DNA from 3 places in the Ferrovibrio sp. GW821-FHT12D07 genome. Region 1 is predicted to be linked to each of the others. Evidence: predicted binding sites of a transcription regulator. Region 1 holds the regulator's gene; each other region holds the start of a gene.

Region 1 (5,638 bases):
TGGGTGAGCTCGCTGACCGTGAGTTCGCCCTGGGCGCAAAGCGCCAGAAGCCGCAGGCGCGTCGGCTCGGCCGCCGCCCGCAGGGCGGCCATCAGGGTGTCGAGGGTCAGGGCTGACTCGGTCATGGGATAAATATAAACATATCTTTATGTATTTGTGTAGTACCAAAAGCAGGGCAAAAAAGAATCATCGCCATATAACTATCGTCAGGCTATGGTTCGGCCGCGTTCCCGCCATAATCAGTTGTCAAAAAAACCATTCTCTTCCGCCTCTTAGTCGGGATTCCCCATGCCGTCAGCCCTGCTTTCCCGCCGTTTTCTCCTGATCGCCGCTGCCACCGGTCTTTTCCTCGGTCTGCAGGCCATTTCTGTCGCCTCGGCCCGGGCCGCAGCCCCCGACCAGTTCATCCGTGAAGTCGGTGGCGACACCCTCAAGGCTCTGGGCGACCGCTCCCTGACCCAGGAGAAGCGCGAAGGTCTGGTCCGCACTCTGATGACCACGCATCTCGATCTGGATGCCGTCGGCCAGTTCTGCCTCGGCCGTTACAACCGCGGCCTGACCGACGCCCAGAAGCAGGAATATCACGGCCTGTTCCTCGACTACCTGGTGAAGGTCTATTCGCAGCTGCTGTCGCAGTACAACGGCGAGACGCTGGACGTGCGCGACGGCGTCAAGGCTGCCGGCAGCGAACAGGTGGTGGAATCGCAGATCAACCGCCAGAACGGCCCGCCGATCCGCGTCGAGTGGAAGACCCATGAGAAGGACGGCAAGCCGCTGGTCACCGATGTAGTGGTGGAGGGCGTGTCGATGGCCTTCACCCAGCGCCAGCAGTTCGAATCCGTGATCCAGAACAATGGCGGCAAGGTCGAAGCACTGTTCACCGCGATGAAGAAGCAGATCGCCGGCCGCCGCTGACGCGCATCATGCAGACATGAAAAAGCCGGCCGTCTCGCGATGGCCGGCTTTTTCTTTATCCTGACGACAAATCAGGCCATGGCGGCGGCGGAGGTCAGCTCCAGCGCATAGCCGGCCGACCGCACCGTGCGGATCACATCCATCTCGCCATTGCCGTTCAACGCCTTGCGCAGGCGACGGATATGGACGTCCACCGTGCGCTGCTCGACATAGATGTCGCGACCCCAGACCGCATCCAGAAGCTGGTCGCGCGACAGCACGCGACCGGGATGCTCAAGGAAATAACGCAGCAGGCGGAATTCCGTCGGGCCCAGATGCACGTCACGGCCGTTGCGGGTGACCTTGTGCGTGGCGATATCCATCACCAGGCCGCCATAGGTCAGCACCTCTTCCGCCAGTGCCGGCCGGATGCGGCGCAGCACCGCACGGATGCGGGCCAGCAGTTCGCCCGGTGAAAACGGCTTGGCGATATAGTCGTCAGCGCCGGCGTCAAGGCCGCGCACGCGATCGGCTTCCTCGCCACGCGCCGTCAGCATGATGATCGGCACATTGCGGGCATTGGGATCGCGGCGCAGCTGGCGGCAGACCTCAAGCCCCGATAGACGCGGCAGCATCCAGTCGAGCAGGATTAGGTCCGGCATATGTTCAGCCACCTTCAGCAAGGCCTGCTCGCCGTCCATCGCTTCGTCGACGGTGTAATTTTCCTTTTCCAGGTTGTAGCGCAGCAGCGCCAGCAACGCCGCTTCGTCCTCGATCACGAGAACGCGCGGCTTGATGGAGATATTCATCGCTGGCCTCCCGGCGCATTCACCACGGCATAGGCCGTATCGTCGCCCTTCGGGCGGTCTTCCTTCTGCATCTCGCCCGTCACCGTGTAGTGGATCAGTTCGGCGATATTGGTGGCATGGTCGCCGATGCGCTCGATATTCTTGGCGATGAACAGCAGATGCGTGCTGCTGGTGATGGAGCGCGGATCCTCCATCATGTAGGTCAGCAGTTCGCGGAACAGGCTGGTGTACAGTTCATCCACCTCTTCATCGCGAGCCCAGACCGCGTCGGCCTTGGCGGCGTCCGCAGTAATATAGGCGTCCAGCGTGTCCTTGATCAGGGCCTGCACCAGGGCAGCCATGCGCGGAATGGCATGCACCGGCCGCACCAGCGGCGCCTGGTTCAGCGCCACCGCGCGCTTGGCGACATTCTTGGCATAGTCACCGATGCGTTCGATCTCGGACGAGATGCGCAGGGCCGAGACCACAATGCGCAGATCGTCGGCCATCGGCTGGCGCCGGGCCAGCAACTCGATGGCGAAATCGTCAACCTGGTTGCGCAGGGCATCGATCTTAGTATCGCTCTTCACTACCTCAGCAGCCAGATTGCTGTCACGCTTCACGATCGCCTCGACGGCGGCGGAAAGCTGTGATTCAGCCAGGCCACCCATCTGCACGATGAGGGTCGACAGCTTCTTCAGCTCGTCGTCGTATTTCTGAACAATATGTTGCGGCATTTTCTATGTCCTCACTCTGCTCAGCCGAAGCGACCGGTGATGTAGCCCTGCGTCCGCTCGTCCTTGGGATTTGTGAAAATCACCCTGGTATCGTCCGTCTCGACCAGATTGCCCAGATGGAAGAAGGCGGTCCGCTGCGACACGCGTGCAGCCTGCTGCATGGAATGGGTGACGATGACGATGGTGTACTGCTCGCGCAGCTCGTCCATCAGTTCCTCGATATGGGCCGTGGCGATCGGATCCAGCGCCGAGCAGGGCTCGTCCATCAGGATCACTTCCGGCGCCACCGCGATGGCGCGGGCGATGCACAGGCGCTGCTGCTGGCCGCCCGAAAGGCTGGTGCCTGACTCCTGCAACCGGTTGCCGACTTCCTTCCACAGACCAGCCTGCTTCAGCGAGGTCTCGACGATATGGTCGAGATGATCGCTGCTTTCGGCCAGACCGTGAATGCGCGGCCCATAGGCGACATTCTCGTAGATCGACTTCGGGAACGGATTTGGCTTCTGGAACACCATGCCGACCCGGGCCCGCAACTGCACGACATCGACCTGGCTGTCATAGATGTTCAGCGCATCAAGGCGGATATCGCCGACCACGCGGCAATCGCGGATCGTATCGTTCATCCGGTTGAGGCAGCGCAGGAAGGTCGACTTGCCGCAGCCCGACGGACCGATCAGCGCGGTGACCGCACGAGCCGGGATGTGCAGGTCGACGTCACGCAGAGCCTGCTTTTCGCCATAGAAGACGCCGACCTTCTGCGTCACCATCTTAACTTCGATCTCGGACTGGCGGAGATCGACACCGCTACCATTCTGCATGAAAAGTCCTTATGGCTCCGAAAGGGATATAACGTACAGACACGATTACCAGCGACGCTCGAACCGCTTGCGCAGCAGGATGGCGGCCAGGTTCATCAGCAGCAGGAAGACCAGCAGCACGATGATGGCAGCCGAGGTTTTCTCGACGAAGCCGCGCTCGGAACTGTCGGCCCACATGAATATCTGCACCGGCAGCACCGTGGCGGCATCGACCGGCGTGGCCGGGATGTCGACGATGAAGGCGACCATGCCGATCATCAGCAGCGGCGCCGTCTCGCCCAGGGCATGGGCCATGGCGATGATGGTGCCGGTCAAGATGCCGGGCATGGCCAGCGGCAGCACGTGATGCAGCACCACCTGCAGCGGGGAAGCGCCAAGGCCCATGGCGGCCTGACGGATCGAGGGCGGCACCGCGCGCAGAGCGGCGCGCGAAGCGATGATGATCACCGGCAGGCTCATCAGCGCCAGCACCAGGCCGCCGACCAGCGGCGCCGAGCGCGGCATGCCGAAGAAGCCGATGAACACTGCAAGGCCGAGCAGGCCGTAAACGATGGAGGGCACGGCCGCGAGATTGTTGATGTTGACCTCGATGACCTCGGTCCAGCGATTCTTCGGCGCGAATTCTTCCAGATAGACCGCCGCCATGATACCCAGCGGGAAAGCGACCAGCAGGGTCACCAGCAGCGTGTAGAAAGATCCCACCACACCGCCCCAGACACCGACCAGTTCCGGTTCGCGGCTGTCGGCCCCGGTGAAGAAGCGGGTGTTGAACCGCAGCTCCAAATCGCCCCGCGCCTTCAGCGCATCGATCCAGGTAACCTGATTGTCCTTGACCCGGCGCTGTTCTTCAGGCGCGGCGGTATCAACCTGCTTTTTCACGAAGACGTCGATGTCGGACGATGTCGGCAGCCAGACACTGACGGTCTGTCCGATCAGCGTGGGATCGGCAACCACCATGCGGGCAAGCTGTGATTCAGCGCCGGCGCTGACCAGAGCCTGCAGGCGACGACGGTCGCCGCGGCTCTGCACCTCGGGGAATTTCTTCTGCAGGGTCTCAAGGATGATGCCGCCGTAATTGCCCTGCATGATCTTGCGCGGATCGGTGGTGCCCACCGGTGCGATCTGCTCGGCGCTCAGCGCCACATCCAGACGGATATGAGTCTGCTGGAAAGCCGTGAAGCCGGCGCTGGCGATCGTGGACAGCAGCACGCAGAGCGCGGCGACCGAAAACAGGATGGCGGCCAGGCCGATGAATTTGAAGCGGCTTTCCGCAGCATACCGGGCGCGGAGACGCTTGGTCGCCTCCTCCGTCATATGCACGCCGGGCGCCACGGTGGTCAGATCCCGGTTCGGAGCGGTGTCGGCAAGAATATCAGTCATATTGCTCTCGGTATTTCTTGACGATGCGCAGGGCAACGATGTTGAGGCTGAGCGTGACGATGAACAGCACGAGGCCAAGGGCGAAGGCCGCCAGCGTCTTCGGGCTGTCGAACTCCTGGTCGCCAACCAGCAGCGACGCGATATGGACGGTCACGGTGGTCACCGCCGCCAGCGGGTTGGCAGTCAGGTTGGCCGCCAGACCGGCGGCCATCACCACGATCATGGTTTCGCCCAGCGCACGGCTGAAGGCGAGGATGATGGAGGCGGCGATGCCGGGCAGTGCGGCCGGCAGGATCACGCGCTTGATGGTTTCCGACTTGGTGGCGCCAAGGCCGAATGAACCATCGCGCAGGCTCTGCGGTACGGCATTGATCACGTCATCGGACAGCGACGACACGAAGGGAATGATCATGATGCCCATGACCAGGCCGGCAGCCAGCGCGGATTGCGAGGCGACGGCCAGGCCGATGCTTTCACCGGCCTCGCGGATGAATGGCGCAACCGTCAGCGCGGCGAAGAACCCGTAGACCACGGTCGGGATGCCGGCCAGAACTTCCAACGCGGGCTTGGCAAAGGCGCGCACCTTCGGTGCGGCGTATTCCGCCATGTAAACGGCGGCCATCAGGCCGACCGGCACAGCGACGATCATCGCGATGGCAGCGATCAGCAGCGTACCGGCAAACAGCGGCACGGCGCCAAAGGCACCCGAGGAGCCAACCTGATCGGCGCGGATCGCCATCTGCGGCGACCAGGTGAGGCCGAACAGGAATTCCATCGGATTGACGGCGGCGAAGAAGCGCAGCGCCTCGAAGACCAGCGACAGCACGATGCCGATGGTGGTCATGACCGCGAGCGTGGAACTAATGATCAGCAGGATATTGGCGACCTGCTCGACCCGGTTGCGTGCCCGGAAATCGGCGGTGATGCGGCTGCGGCCATACAGCAGGCCACTGACGCCCAGCGCCAGCACGATCACCCACAGAGCGGTCGTGCCGATCTGGCGCAGGCTGATGTAATGCTC
Region 2 (5,638 bases), on a different contig from region 1:
CGGTCCGAGACGGGGCCGTACACCAACTGGGTTACGGCAAAGCCGGCCAGAAACGCGCTAAGGGTGAGCTGTACGGATGCAGCATCGGTGCCGTAGAGCACCGCAAGCGCCGGCAGGGAAGGAAGATACATGTCGGTGCTGAGCGGCCCGAGCGCGGTGGCGCATCCGAGCAGGATCACCAGGGCGGTGGAATCGCGGGACAGCGGGCGCATCGCAGCCACGCGTCAGCCGTGCAGATGCAGGTTGGAACCGTGCCGGCGCAGCCAGCTGCGCGCGGTGCGCAGGTCGGCCTCGCCGCCCAGCAACTGGGCGCAAAGCGACCAGAAGGCCGTGCTGTGATCCATATGGCGCAGATGCGCCACCTCATGAGCGACGAGGTAGCGGCCGACGGCCGGGGGCGCCAGTATCAGCCGCCAGGAGAAAGACAGGTTGCCATGTGCCGAGCAGCTGCCCCAGCGACTCTGGGTATCGCGCACGGTGACGCGGCTGACCGTCACGCCGATGCCGCCGGCCATCTCGCGGGCCAGCAGGCCGAATTCCTCGCGCGCCCGGCGCTTCAGCCAGTCGCGAAGGCGGCGCGGCAGATGCTCGACCTTGCCGGTGACATGGATTTCCCCGCTTTCCAGCCAGACGCCGCCCCGGCCCGCCGGCCGGTGCCTAATAATGTGCGGCGCACCATAAAGCGGCAGAGTAGCCCCGTCCTCCCAGGGCTGGGTCGCGGGTCGCTCTTCCTGCCGGGCCAGAATCCAGGCCACCTGCTCGGTAACGAATCTTTGTCCGGATTTCAGGCTGGCCCGAGTCGGCAGTACCAGAACCACCGAACCGTCGCGCGGCATGACCCGCAACAACATGCGCCGGGCCCGTGCATCGCGCTTCACCAGGAAGGGAAAACTCTGCGCGCCGACCTTCAACCGGTCGGATTCGATTTCCACAGGCGCAGAATAAGGCTTGGTCAACGGCCGCCCCTTGTCATATAACCGTAACAAATCTTACGTGCGAACGTCATCGTAGGAACCATAAAAAAAGTCGGCCACCCGACTCAGGGCGGATTTCTTTAACACTGGAGACGGAACAATGAAATCGACAGGGAAACTCGCGCGGGTCGCGTTCGCGCTGCTGGCTGGCACGGCGGTAGCCGCCAGCGCCGGCAGCGCCTTGGCGCAGGCCAAGGACAACCGCATCGAGCTGCAATGGTGGCATGCGATGACTGGCGCCCTGAACGAGCGCGTCAATGAAGTCGCTGAAGGCTTCAACAAGGGCCAGGACAAGTACAAGATCGTTGCCGTCAACAAGGGCAGCTATCCGGAAACCCTCACTGCCGCCATGGCCGCATTCCGCGCCGGCAAGGGTCCGCACATCGTGCAGGTCTTCGAAGTGGGCACCGGCACGATGATGGCCTCGCGCGCCGCGATCAAGCCGGTGCATGAGCTGATGAGCCAGAACGGCTACAAGTTCGATCCCGGTTCCTACATCACCTCGGTTACCGGCTACTACAGCACCTCGGACGGCAAGATGCTGTCCTATCCGTTCAATTCCTCGACCCCGGTCATGTATTACAACAAGGACGCCTTCCAGAAGGCCGGCCTTGATCCGGAAAAGCCGCCGAAGACCTGGCAGGAATTCGATCCGGTGCTGAAGAAGCTGAAGGCTTCGGGCAGCACCTGCCCGTTCCAGTCCAACTGGCAGACCTGGGTGCAGCTCGAGAACTTCTCGGCCCTGCATAACGTGCCCTTCTCCAGCAAGGCCAACGGCTTTGACGGCTTCGACACTGAGCTGCAGTTCAACACCCCGCTGCATGTGCGCCACATCACCCAGCTGCAGACCTGGATGAAGGAAGGCCTGATGGTCTATGGCGGTCGCAAGAACGAAGCGAACGCCAAGTTCGTCTCGGGCGAGTGCGCCATCCACATGGAAAGCTCGGCCGGTTATGCCACCTTCGCCCGTGGCGCGAAGTTCAAGTGGGGCATCTCGATGCTGCCCTATTACAGCGACGTGGCCGGCGCGCCGCAGAACTCGATCATCGGCGGCGCTTCGCTGTGGGTTCTGGGCAAGCACAAGCCCGAAGACTACAAGGGCGTGGCCCAGTTCTTCGACTACCTGTCCTCGACCGAGAACCAGGTCTGGTGGCACAAGAACACCGGCTACCTGCCGATCACCCCGATGTCGTATGAAGCCACCAAGCAGCAGGGCTTCTATGCAGCCAATCCGGGTACGGACACTTCGGTGCAGCAGATGCTGCTGAAGCCGCCGACCAGCAACTCCAAGGGCCTGCGCCTGGGCAACTTCGTGCAGATCCGCGACGTGATGGACGAAGAGCTCGAAGCGGTCTGGTCGGGCAAGAAGACCCCGAAGGAAGCTCTCGATACTGCCGTGGAGCGTGGCAACCGCCTGCTTCGCCAGTTCGAGCGCGACGCGGCGCGCTAAGCGACGGATTAATTCAACTTAACGGAAGCCCGCGCCTTGACTTTACAGGGCGCGGGCCTTTCTTTGGCGCCCCATGGAAAAAAGAGTCGTCTTTCATCATCGCCTTCTGCCGTACCTGCTGATTGCGCCGCAGATCGCCATCACCATCATCTTCTTCTTCTGGCCAGCCAGCCAGGCGGTGGTGCAATCCGTGCTGCGCGAAGATGCCTTCGGCACCAGCAGCTATTTCGTGGGCATGGAAAATTTCCTCGCCCTGTTTGAAGACGACTATTACCTCAACTCCTTCAAGATCACGGCCGTGTTCAGCGCGCTGGTCACCTCCATCGGCCTGTCGCTGTCGCTGTTCCTCGCCGTCACCGCCGACCGTTTGGTTCGCGGCACCACCGTCTACAAGACGCTGCTCATCTGGCCCTATGCCGTAGCGCCCGCCGTTGCCGGCGCGCTCTGGGGCTTCGTCTTCCTGCCCGGTCCGGGCATTTTCGCCTGGCTGCTGCTGCAGGCCGGCGTTGACTGGAATTTCCATCTGAATGGCGATCAGGCGATGTTCGTTGTGGTCGTCGCCGCCACATGGAAACAGATTTCCTACAACTTCCTGTTCTTCCTGGCCGGCCTGCAATCGATCCCGAAGTCGCTGATCGAGGCCGCCGCCATCGACGGCGCCGGTCCGATCCGCCGCTTCTGGAGCATCGTGTTTCCGCTGCTGTCGCCCACCCTGTTCTTCCTCGTCGTCGTCAATGTGGTCTACGCCTTCTTCGAGACCTTCGGTGTGATCCACTCGCTGACCCGCGGCGGCCCGGCCAAGACCACCGAGATTCTGGTCTACAAGGTCTGGTACGATGGCTTTGAGGCGCAGGACCTGGGTGGCTCCGCCGCACAGTCCGTCATCCTGATGACCATCGTGATCGCGCTGACGGTCGTCCAGTTCCGCTACATCGAGCGCAAGGTTCACTACTGATGATCGAGCGCCGTCCTGTCGCCGATGCCCTAGGGCATGTCCTCCTGATCGCGATGATCGCCATCGTCGCGTTCCCGATCTATCTGGCCGTCGTTGCCGCGTCGCATACCATCCAGGATGTCTCGCAGACACCGATGCCGCTGCTGCCCGGCGCCGAGCTGCTGGAAAACACGGCGCGCGCCCTGTTCGATGGCCCACAGCTGGTGGGCGTCAGCGGCGCCACGCCGGCCATCGTCCTGATGATGAACAGCCTGATCATGGCGATTGCCATCGCCGTGGGAAAAATCATCATCTCGCTGCTGTCGGCTTTCGCGATCGTCTACTTCCGCTTCCCGCTGAAGAACTTCTTCTTCTGGATGATCTTCATCACCCTGATGCTGCCGGTCGAAGTGCGCATCATTCCGACCTACAAGATCGTCGCCGATCTCGGCCTGCTCGATACCTATACCGGCCTGGTGCTGCCGCTGATCGCCTCGGCCACCGCCACCTTCCTGTTCCGTCAGTTCTTCATGACGGTGCCGGACGAGCTGGTGGAAGCCGCCCGCATCGACGGTGCCGGCCCCATGCGCTTCTTCTGGGATATTCTGGTGCCGCTGACGCGCACCAGCATCGCCGCGATGTTCGTGATCCAGTTCATTTATGGCTGGAACCAGTATCTGTGGCCGTTGCTGATCGCCTCGGATTACAAATACCAGACTATCGTGCTTGCGATTGGCCGCCTGATCCGCGCGCCGGACGCCTTCTATGAATGGCCGGTGATCATGGGCATGGCCGTGCTGGCCCTGCTCCCGCCGGTGGCCGTCGTTGTGCTGATGCAGCGCTGGTTCGTCAAAGGTCTCGTTGAAACGGAAAAGTGAGCGCCCATCATGGCGAAGGTGACGCTGAAAAGCGTGAAAAAGAACTACGGCCCGGTGAAGGCGATTCATGGCGTGGACATGGAGATCGCCGATGGCGAATTCATCGTCATCGTCGGTCCGTCTGGCTGCGGCAAGTCGACCCTGCTGCGCATGATTGCCGGCCTGGAAGCGATTTCCGGCGGCGAGATCATGATCGGCGACCGCGTGGTCAACGACATCGAGCCGGCCGACCGTGACATCGCGATGGTGTTCCAGAACTACGCGCTCTATCCGCATATGAGCGTGTACCAGAACATGTCCTACGGCCTGCGCATCCGCGGCATGAGCAAGGAAGACATCGAGAAGCGCGTCCAGCGAGCCGCCGAGATCCTCCAGCTTCAGCCCTACCTGCAGCGCACGCCGCGCGCCCTGTCGGGCGGCCAGCGCCAGCGCGTCGCCATGGGCCGCGCCATCGTGCGCGAACCCAGCGTCTTCCTCTTTGACGAACCGCTCAGCAACCTGGATGCCAAGCTGCGCGTGCAGATGCGCCTGGAGATCAAGCGCCTGCATCAGCAGCTGGGCGTCACCTCGATCTACGTGACCCACGACCAGGTCGAAGCCATGACGCTGGCCAACCGTCTGGTGGTGATGAACCAGGGTCGCGCCGACCAGATCGGCACGCCGCAGGAGCTCTACAACAATCCGGCCACCACCTATGTCGGCGGCTTTATCGGCTCACCCGCCATGAACTTCATCAAGTGCAGGGTGGAACCCGGCAGCGGCGGCCCGAAGGCTGTGCTGGGCGACGGCACCGTGCTGGTCCTGCCGGCGTCGTGGTCGATTCCGGCCGGCAATTACAGCATCGGCATCCGCCCCGAGCAGTTCCGCCTGGCCCGCCCGGGCGAGACGCCGCATCTGCAGCTGCCGGTCGACGTGGCCGAAGAGCTGGGCGCCGATACCCTGCTGCATGGCAAGATCGCCGGTGAGGAGATCGTGGTGCGTGTGCCGAGCCAGGCCGGTTATCACGACCAGTCGAAGCCGGGCCTGGTGATCGACACCTCGCGCGCACATCTCTTCGATCCCGAAAGCGGCCTGCGCCTCGGCGTCTGATCCTCACTCCGGGCCGGTCTGCCGGCCCGGAGTGAGGCTTTAATTGAGATTGATCGCGCCCAGCGAGGATCGGACCGGATCAGATTCGGCCGCGCCTCTTCCGCCGTGCGGCTGAGTGCGCTGCAGCTGTAGGTCGCCCGCACCGGGGCGGCCAGCGAGCAGGAATACAGATCGGTGGTATTCTCTCTCAACTGCGGATCGCCGCAATGCTTTTGCACCAGGGCCCGCACCTGCTCGGCCTTATGCAGCATGCTGCTGTAGCAGACCGAGAAATTCGGCCGTCCCGTTACCGGGTCGTTCATAGGCAGGGGCT
Region 3 (5,638 bases), 1.3 Mb from region 1:
TCCGTCTCGACGTGAACGAACTGATCGATAGCACGCTTGATATCCTGCGCCGCACGTTGGGCGATGCCATCACCATCCAGGCCGGACTGGCGCTGGATGTCTACATGGTCGAGGTCGATCCGGGCCAGCTCGAGAATGCGCTGCTGAACATGGCGCTGAATGCGCGCGATGCGATGCTGGGCGCCAGTGCCAAGGGCACGCTGACCATCCGCACGGGGGTGACCTACCTGGACGAGCCGCGCGTCATGCCCACGCGCATCGCGCCGGTCGGCACCTATGTGATGCTGTCGATGCGCGACACCGGCTCAGGCATGACGCCGGAAGTGATGGCGCGCGTCTTCGAGCCTTTCTACACCACCAAGGAGATCGGCAAGGGCAGCGGCCTGGGGCTCAGCCAGGTCTATGGCTTCGTCGTGCAGTCGGGCGGCTATCTGGAAGTCGAGAGCCAGCCGGGCAACGGCACCGAATTCCGCATCTACCTACCGGCCCTGGAAGGCGAGCGGCTGTCGGCGCGGCGACCCGAGAACGAACCCGAGCGCAAGCTGATCCTCTGCGTCGAGGACAATCCCGATGTGCGGGCGACGATCACCGCGCTGCTGGGCAATCTCGGCTTCGCCGTGCTGCCGGCCTCCAGTGCGCAGGAGGCCCTGGCCGAATTGCGGCGCGGCCTGCCCATCGACCTGGTGCTGACCGACATGCAGATGCCGGGCGACATGGACGGACTGGCGCTGGCGGAAAAGCTGGTCACCGACAATCCGAAGATGCCGGTGCTGTTTATGTCGGGCTCGGTCGACAGCCAGCGGCTGGAAGGCACGCGCTTCGAACATGTGACGCAGATGCTGTCCAAGCCGGTGCGCAAGGCCGACCTGGCCGAGGCGATCAAGAAACTGCTGGTGCCGAAGAGCTAGAGGATGGGCAGGCGGCCGAGTTGCCGCAGGCTCGGCGTCGCCAGTTCGGTGATCTGGTAGAGCTGCAGGATATCGGCCTCGCGCCAGTCGCGCGGGCGGTCTTGCTCGGCCGAGATGATGGCCAGTGGTTCGCCATCGGCATCGGTCACCAGCGCATCGATCAGCGCGCGGATGCCGGTCGACTGCGCATAGGGTGCGCCCAGATTGCGGGTGGCCGGATGCTGCGCATAATCGGGGATCACCAGCAGGCGTTCTTTCCGCATCATCTCGAAATAGAGCGGCACGCCGGTCGCGGTCAGCACCGTGTCATCCGGAAACTGCCGGCCGCGCTGGTCATAGAGAGAGCGGCAGTGAATGGCGTCAGCGGAAAGGTTGAAGCGCCAGATGCTGGCCCGGGTGCAGCCCAGTCCCTCGATGATGTCCCTGCAGACCGCCTGGAAAAGCTCCTGGGGTTCGGCATCACCCAGGATGGGAAGCGGCGCCCTGTTCTGGAGCGCGGCGCGGGTATAGTGCATCGTCGGCCAATCCGGTTACGGATGAACTGGCCACAAATCTAGGGCGAACAGCAAAAAAAGTCACCACTTTAAGCCTGTAAACCGCCCTATTCGGCAGCCTCGCGCCGGCCATTCGGCCCGGTCTCCCGCAGGCCGCCGCCCGGCACCTCTTTCCAGGTGACGTTGTAGAGGTCGAAGCGGCGGTCCTTCAGATTCTGCACCGTGCCGCTCTGCCGCGCCGCCGCCAGGCTGTCGAGATGCACGTCGGCGATGGCAACCATCTCGACATTCGGCGTGGTGTCGGCGGCGATGCCGTCGCGGGCGAAGGCGAAGTCGCAGGGCGTCAGCACGCAGCTCTGCGCATACTGGATGTCCATGTTCTCCACGCTGGGCAGGTTGCCCACGTTGCCCGCCATCACGACATAGCACTGGTTCTCGATGGCGCGCGCCTGCGCGCAGAAGCGCACGCGCTGATAGCTCTGCCGTTCGTCGGTGCAGAAGGGGATGAACAGGATCTGCGCGCCCTGGTCGGTCAGGTGGCGGGCGAGTTCGGGGAATTCGGCATCGTAGCAGATCATCACGCCGATCGGACCGAAGTCGGTCTCGATCACGTTGGAGCTGTCGGCGCCGGTGATGTTCCACCAGTAGCGCTCGTTCGGCGTGGGATGAATCTTGCGCTGTTCATGCACCGCGCCGTCGCGCAGGCAGACATAGCAGATGTTGTAGACATGACCATCGACCGGATCGCGGGTCGGATGCGAACCGCCGATGATGTTGATGTTGTAGCTGACCGCCAGTTCGCTGAACAACGCCTTCACGCGTTCGGTATAGCGCGTCAGCGCCGCGACCGCCTCGGCGGCCGGCGCGTTGCGGTTCTCGATGGACAGCAGCTGCAGGGTCACCAGCTCGGGGAACAGCACGAAGTCGGCTTTGTAATCCGCCACCACATCGACGAAATACTCGACCTGCTTGGCGAAATCCTCGAAGGATGAAATCTGGCGCTGCTGGTACTGCACGGCGGCGACGCGCGCGGCGCGGGCGCGCAGCGGCGGCTTGTCCGGTGTGTCGTGAATGGCGTCGCCGAATTCCGGGTTGCGCCAGACCATATGCGTGGCGAAGCCGCGCGATTCATGGTCGTTGTCCATATAGGCGCGCAGCACGCCCAGCGGCTCGAAGTTGTTGCGCATCTGGAAATTGATGACCGGATCGCGCAGACGGCCGCTCTGCACCAGCTCCAGATACTTGTCGGGCGAGCGCAGCTGCATCCAGCGCCGGTTCAGCCCCGGCATGCGGCCGCCGAAGACGATGCCTTTCAGATGCAGATGCTGGCAGAGCTGCTTGCGCGCATTGTACAGGCGCTGGCCAAGCCGCAGGCCGCGATAGTCCGGATCGACGCAGACCTCCAGGCCATAGAGCCAGTCGCCATGCGCATCATGGCGCGCGGCATAGCCGCGGCCGGTGATGCCTTCCCAGTCATGCGGCTTCAGCGCCAGCTTCTCGGCGATGCGGAAGGTGGCGCAATAGCCGACGATGGCGTCGTCATAGACGGCGACGAACTGCCCATCGGGGAAATGATGCTGATGGCCGCGCAGCTGCGCGGTGGTATAGGCGCCTTCGGTGGCGCCGTAGACCTTGTCGCTCAGCGCGCGGATGCCGGGGATGTCATGCGGCGTGGCATTGCGCAGGACCAGGCGCGGCTTCTCGACTGCCGAAAGGGACGGCGATCCGTTTTTCGTGCCTTGGCCGTTTTTCGCGCCCTGGCGTTTGCGCGGCGCGGCCTGCTGCAGCGGCCGGGCACCGGTCTTGGCGGCGGCTTTGGGGGATTTGGCTTTGCTCATGGGAATGCTCTTTGCTGTGCCCGGAAGAAACGACACAGGCAGAGGCGAATTCCGTGCGTCGCACGGATCAGAGGCAAACCATGGGAAGGATTGGGGAAATGGAGGGCCGTCCGGCGGGTCCGGGGGAAGACCATAATGCCGGACGGCCCGGCAGGCTGCGAAAATTGCCGCCTGGAACGGAGTTAAGCCGGCAAAAGGGGCAGAATTGAGGCGGCGTGACATGCTCCGTTACGCAGAACTGTAACAATCGTAAACGACTGAGTTCATTGACCATTTCGGAGCCGCTCCATAGAGTCCGCCGCCATGAGCGAATTGCCCGCGCTGCTGCGTCTCGGCCTGGTCCCGGGCTCGCTGAAAACCCTCCGCCAGCATCCGCTGCTTGCCGGGCGCACCATTCGCCGCATCCAGTCCCAGCTTCGCCTTCTTGATACCGTCGATCGTCGCTTCGCTGCCGCCGGCTGGCTCTGCCTCGGCACCGAGGATCGCGCCGGCATGCGGCATGTGATGCTGCCGGTTTCCGGCCAGGCGCAGCCCGATGCGCCGGCGGTGGATGGCGACCTGCAGCTGCTGGCCGAGGGCAAGCTGACCGGACAGTCGATCAGTCTCGACCGCAACGGCCAGACCCTGGATGTGCAGAGCCATACGATTGAACTGCAGCGCGGCAAGCAGACAGTGAGTTATGACGCGCTGGTGCTGCAGGGTGCCGCCGATTCCGCCGCCGATGCGCTGAATTCTTTTGCCGCCGAACTCAGTCTCGATCTCGGCCTGCGCTGGACCGGCGCCGCGCCGCTGGTGCAGGCGGCCGCCGATCTGGGCGTGGTCGAACCGCCGGCGCTGCGCGCCGCTGTCTTCGAGATCGCGCTGAACGAAGATTCGGATACCGCAGCCGCTTTTGTCGGCATCGCGCGCCAGTGCCTGGCGCAGTTCGATGCCAATATCGCACCGGTGCTGCGTGACCGCGATATCGAAGGCGTGCATCAGATGCGGGTGGCGTTGCGCCGCCTGCGCTCGGCCATCGGGCTCTTCGCCGACATGCTGAATGGCGACCGGCTGTCGCCGCTGCTGGAAGACCTGCGCTGGCTGAATGGCCCGCTGGGCCGCAAGCGCGATCTGGACGTGTTCATCGTTGAGACGCTGGTGCCGCTGCGGGCCATGTCCGATGCGCCCAAAGGATTGCAGCATCTGGCTACTGTGCTGGAAGACCGCCGCGCGGCCGCGCAGGAAGCACTGCAATCGGCGCTGCTGGCGCCGCGGCTGGCCGCTTTCCGGCTCAGCTTCGAGACCTTCCTCGATGCGGTGCTGGATGGCGGCGCGGTAAAGGCCGCGGACATCGCTGCCCTGCCGGTGCCGCGCTTTGCCGCCGGCGTACTGCAGAAGCGCCGCAGGAAGCTGCGCAAACTGGGCAAGCAGCATGACGCGCTGGATACCGAGGCGCTGCACGAGCTGCGCATCCGCGCCAAGAAGCTGCGCTATGCCGCCGAATATTTCCGCGGCGCCTTTGGCCGCAAGGAAAGCCGGCGCTTCATCGGCGCGCTGGCGCAACTGCAGGATTGCCTCGGCGCCCTGAACGATGCGGCTGTCGGCACCACGCTGATCAGCAACATCCTGCCACCGCCGTCGCACGATCCGGCCGCTGCCGCCATCGCCGCCTGGTTCGCCGGGCGGCAGCAGCTGCAGCTCGCGCATCTGGGCGCGGCCTGGAAAACCCTGGATGGCATCAAGCCGTTCTGGAAAGACGCGCTCGAAGACTGAAGGCTCAGTCGATCAGCTTGCCGTCAGGACCGTGGAAGGGATGCGGCCCGTCGTAATCGCCGATTGCCACCGTGTGGCTGACCAGCTTTTCGTCATGCCACCAGTGCAGCATGTAGCCCGGTGGCTCCATGGTGAAACGGCTGGGCGCCTCGTCATCGATATCCAGCGCCACCTGATGCGCCGGACTGGGGCAGGTCAGCGCCGTGCGGCCGCCGACATCGGCGCGGATCACGCGATGCAGATGGCCGCAGAGGATCAGTTTGATCTGTGGATATTTTGCGACCACCTTTTCAAAGCCGTCCGACCCCTTCAGGCCGATCTTGTCCATATGGCCGATGCCGGTGATGAAGGGCGGGTGATGCATCATCACCAGCGTCGGCACATCGGGCTTTTTGCCAAGTGTCTCGTCCAGCCAGGCCAGCCGCTTGTCGCACAGCTCGCCACCGCCCTGGCCGGGGATCACGGTATCCAGCCCGATGATGCGCAGCGGATAGTCGTCCTCGATCACGAACTGCAGGAAGCTGCCACGCTCGCGCGGCAGATAGCCGTCGGCGGCGAAGGCATCGCGCATGGCGTCGCGTTCGTCATGGTTGCCGGGAATGGCGATGATGCGCTGCCGGATGGGGCTGAGAATGGATTTCAGATG

The links. Region 1 encodes PhoB, which activates phosphate uptake and scavenging genes when phosphate is short. Its sites were predicted from a motif close to TNTCATAAAACTGTCA; they were not measured.
Region 2: the regulator PhoB is predicted to act here: its motif matches at 968-983, upstream of ugpB (sn-glycerol-3-phosphate ABC transporter substrate-binding protein UgpB).
Region 3: the regulator PhoB is predicted to act here: its motif matches at 3,469-3,484, upstream of AC1RRE_RS01610 (CYTH and CHAD domain-containing protein).

What each region holds. Positions count from the first base shown of each region.
Region 1 is NZ_JBXAQN010000001.1:1,589,011-1,594,648, reverse strand. It holds gene AC1RRE_RS07970 (ArsR/SmtB family transcription factor) at 1-125, opposite strand, end outside; gene AC1RRE_RS07965 (MlaC/ttg2D family ABC transporter substrate-binding protein) at 289-915, shown strand; gene phoB (phosphate regulon transcriptional regulator PhoB) at 987-1,703, opposite strand; gene phoU (phosphate signaling complex protein PhoU) at 1,700-2,419, opposite strand; gene pstB (phosphate ABC transporter ATP-binding protein PstB) at 2,440-3,186, opposite strand; gene pstA (phosphate ABC transporter permease PstA) at 3,283-4,551, opposite strand; gene pstC (phosphate ABC transporter permease subunit PstC) at 4,610-5,638, opposite strand, start outside.
Region 2 is NZ_JBXAQN010000002.1:593,733-599,370, forward strand. It holds gene AC1RRE_RS14705 (multidrug effflux MFS transporter) at 1-212, opposite strand, end outside; gene AC1RRE_RS14710 (M48 family metallopeptidase) at 225-956, opposite strand; gene ugpB (sn-glycerol-3-phosphate ABC transporter substrate-binding protein UgpB) at 1,075-2,424, shown strand; gene ugpA (sn-glycerol-3-phosphate ABC transporter permease UgpA) at 2,498-3,379, shown strand; gene ugpE (sn-glycerol-3-phosphate ABC transporter permease UgpE) at 3,379-4,236, shown strand; gene AC1RRE_RS14730 (ABC transporter ATP-binding protein) at 4,246-5,325, shown strand; gene AC1RRE_RS14735 (hypothetical protein) at 5,238-5,638, opposite strand, start outside.
Region 3 is NZ_JBXAQN010000001.1:319,824-325,461, reverse strand. It holds gene AC1RRE_RS01625 (hybrid sensor histidine kinase/response regulator) at 1-908, shown strand, start outside; gene AC1RRE_RS01620 (GAF domain-containing protein) at 905-1,423, opposite strand; gene AC1RRE_RS01615 (GNAT family N-acetyltransferase) at 1,510-3,240, opposite strand; gene AC1RRE_RS01610 (CYTH and CHAD domain-containing protein) at 3,544-4,992, shown strand; gene AC1RRE_RS01605 (phosphodiesterase) at 4,997-5,638, opposite strand, start outside.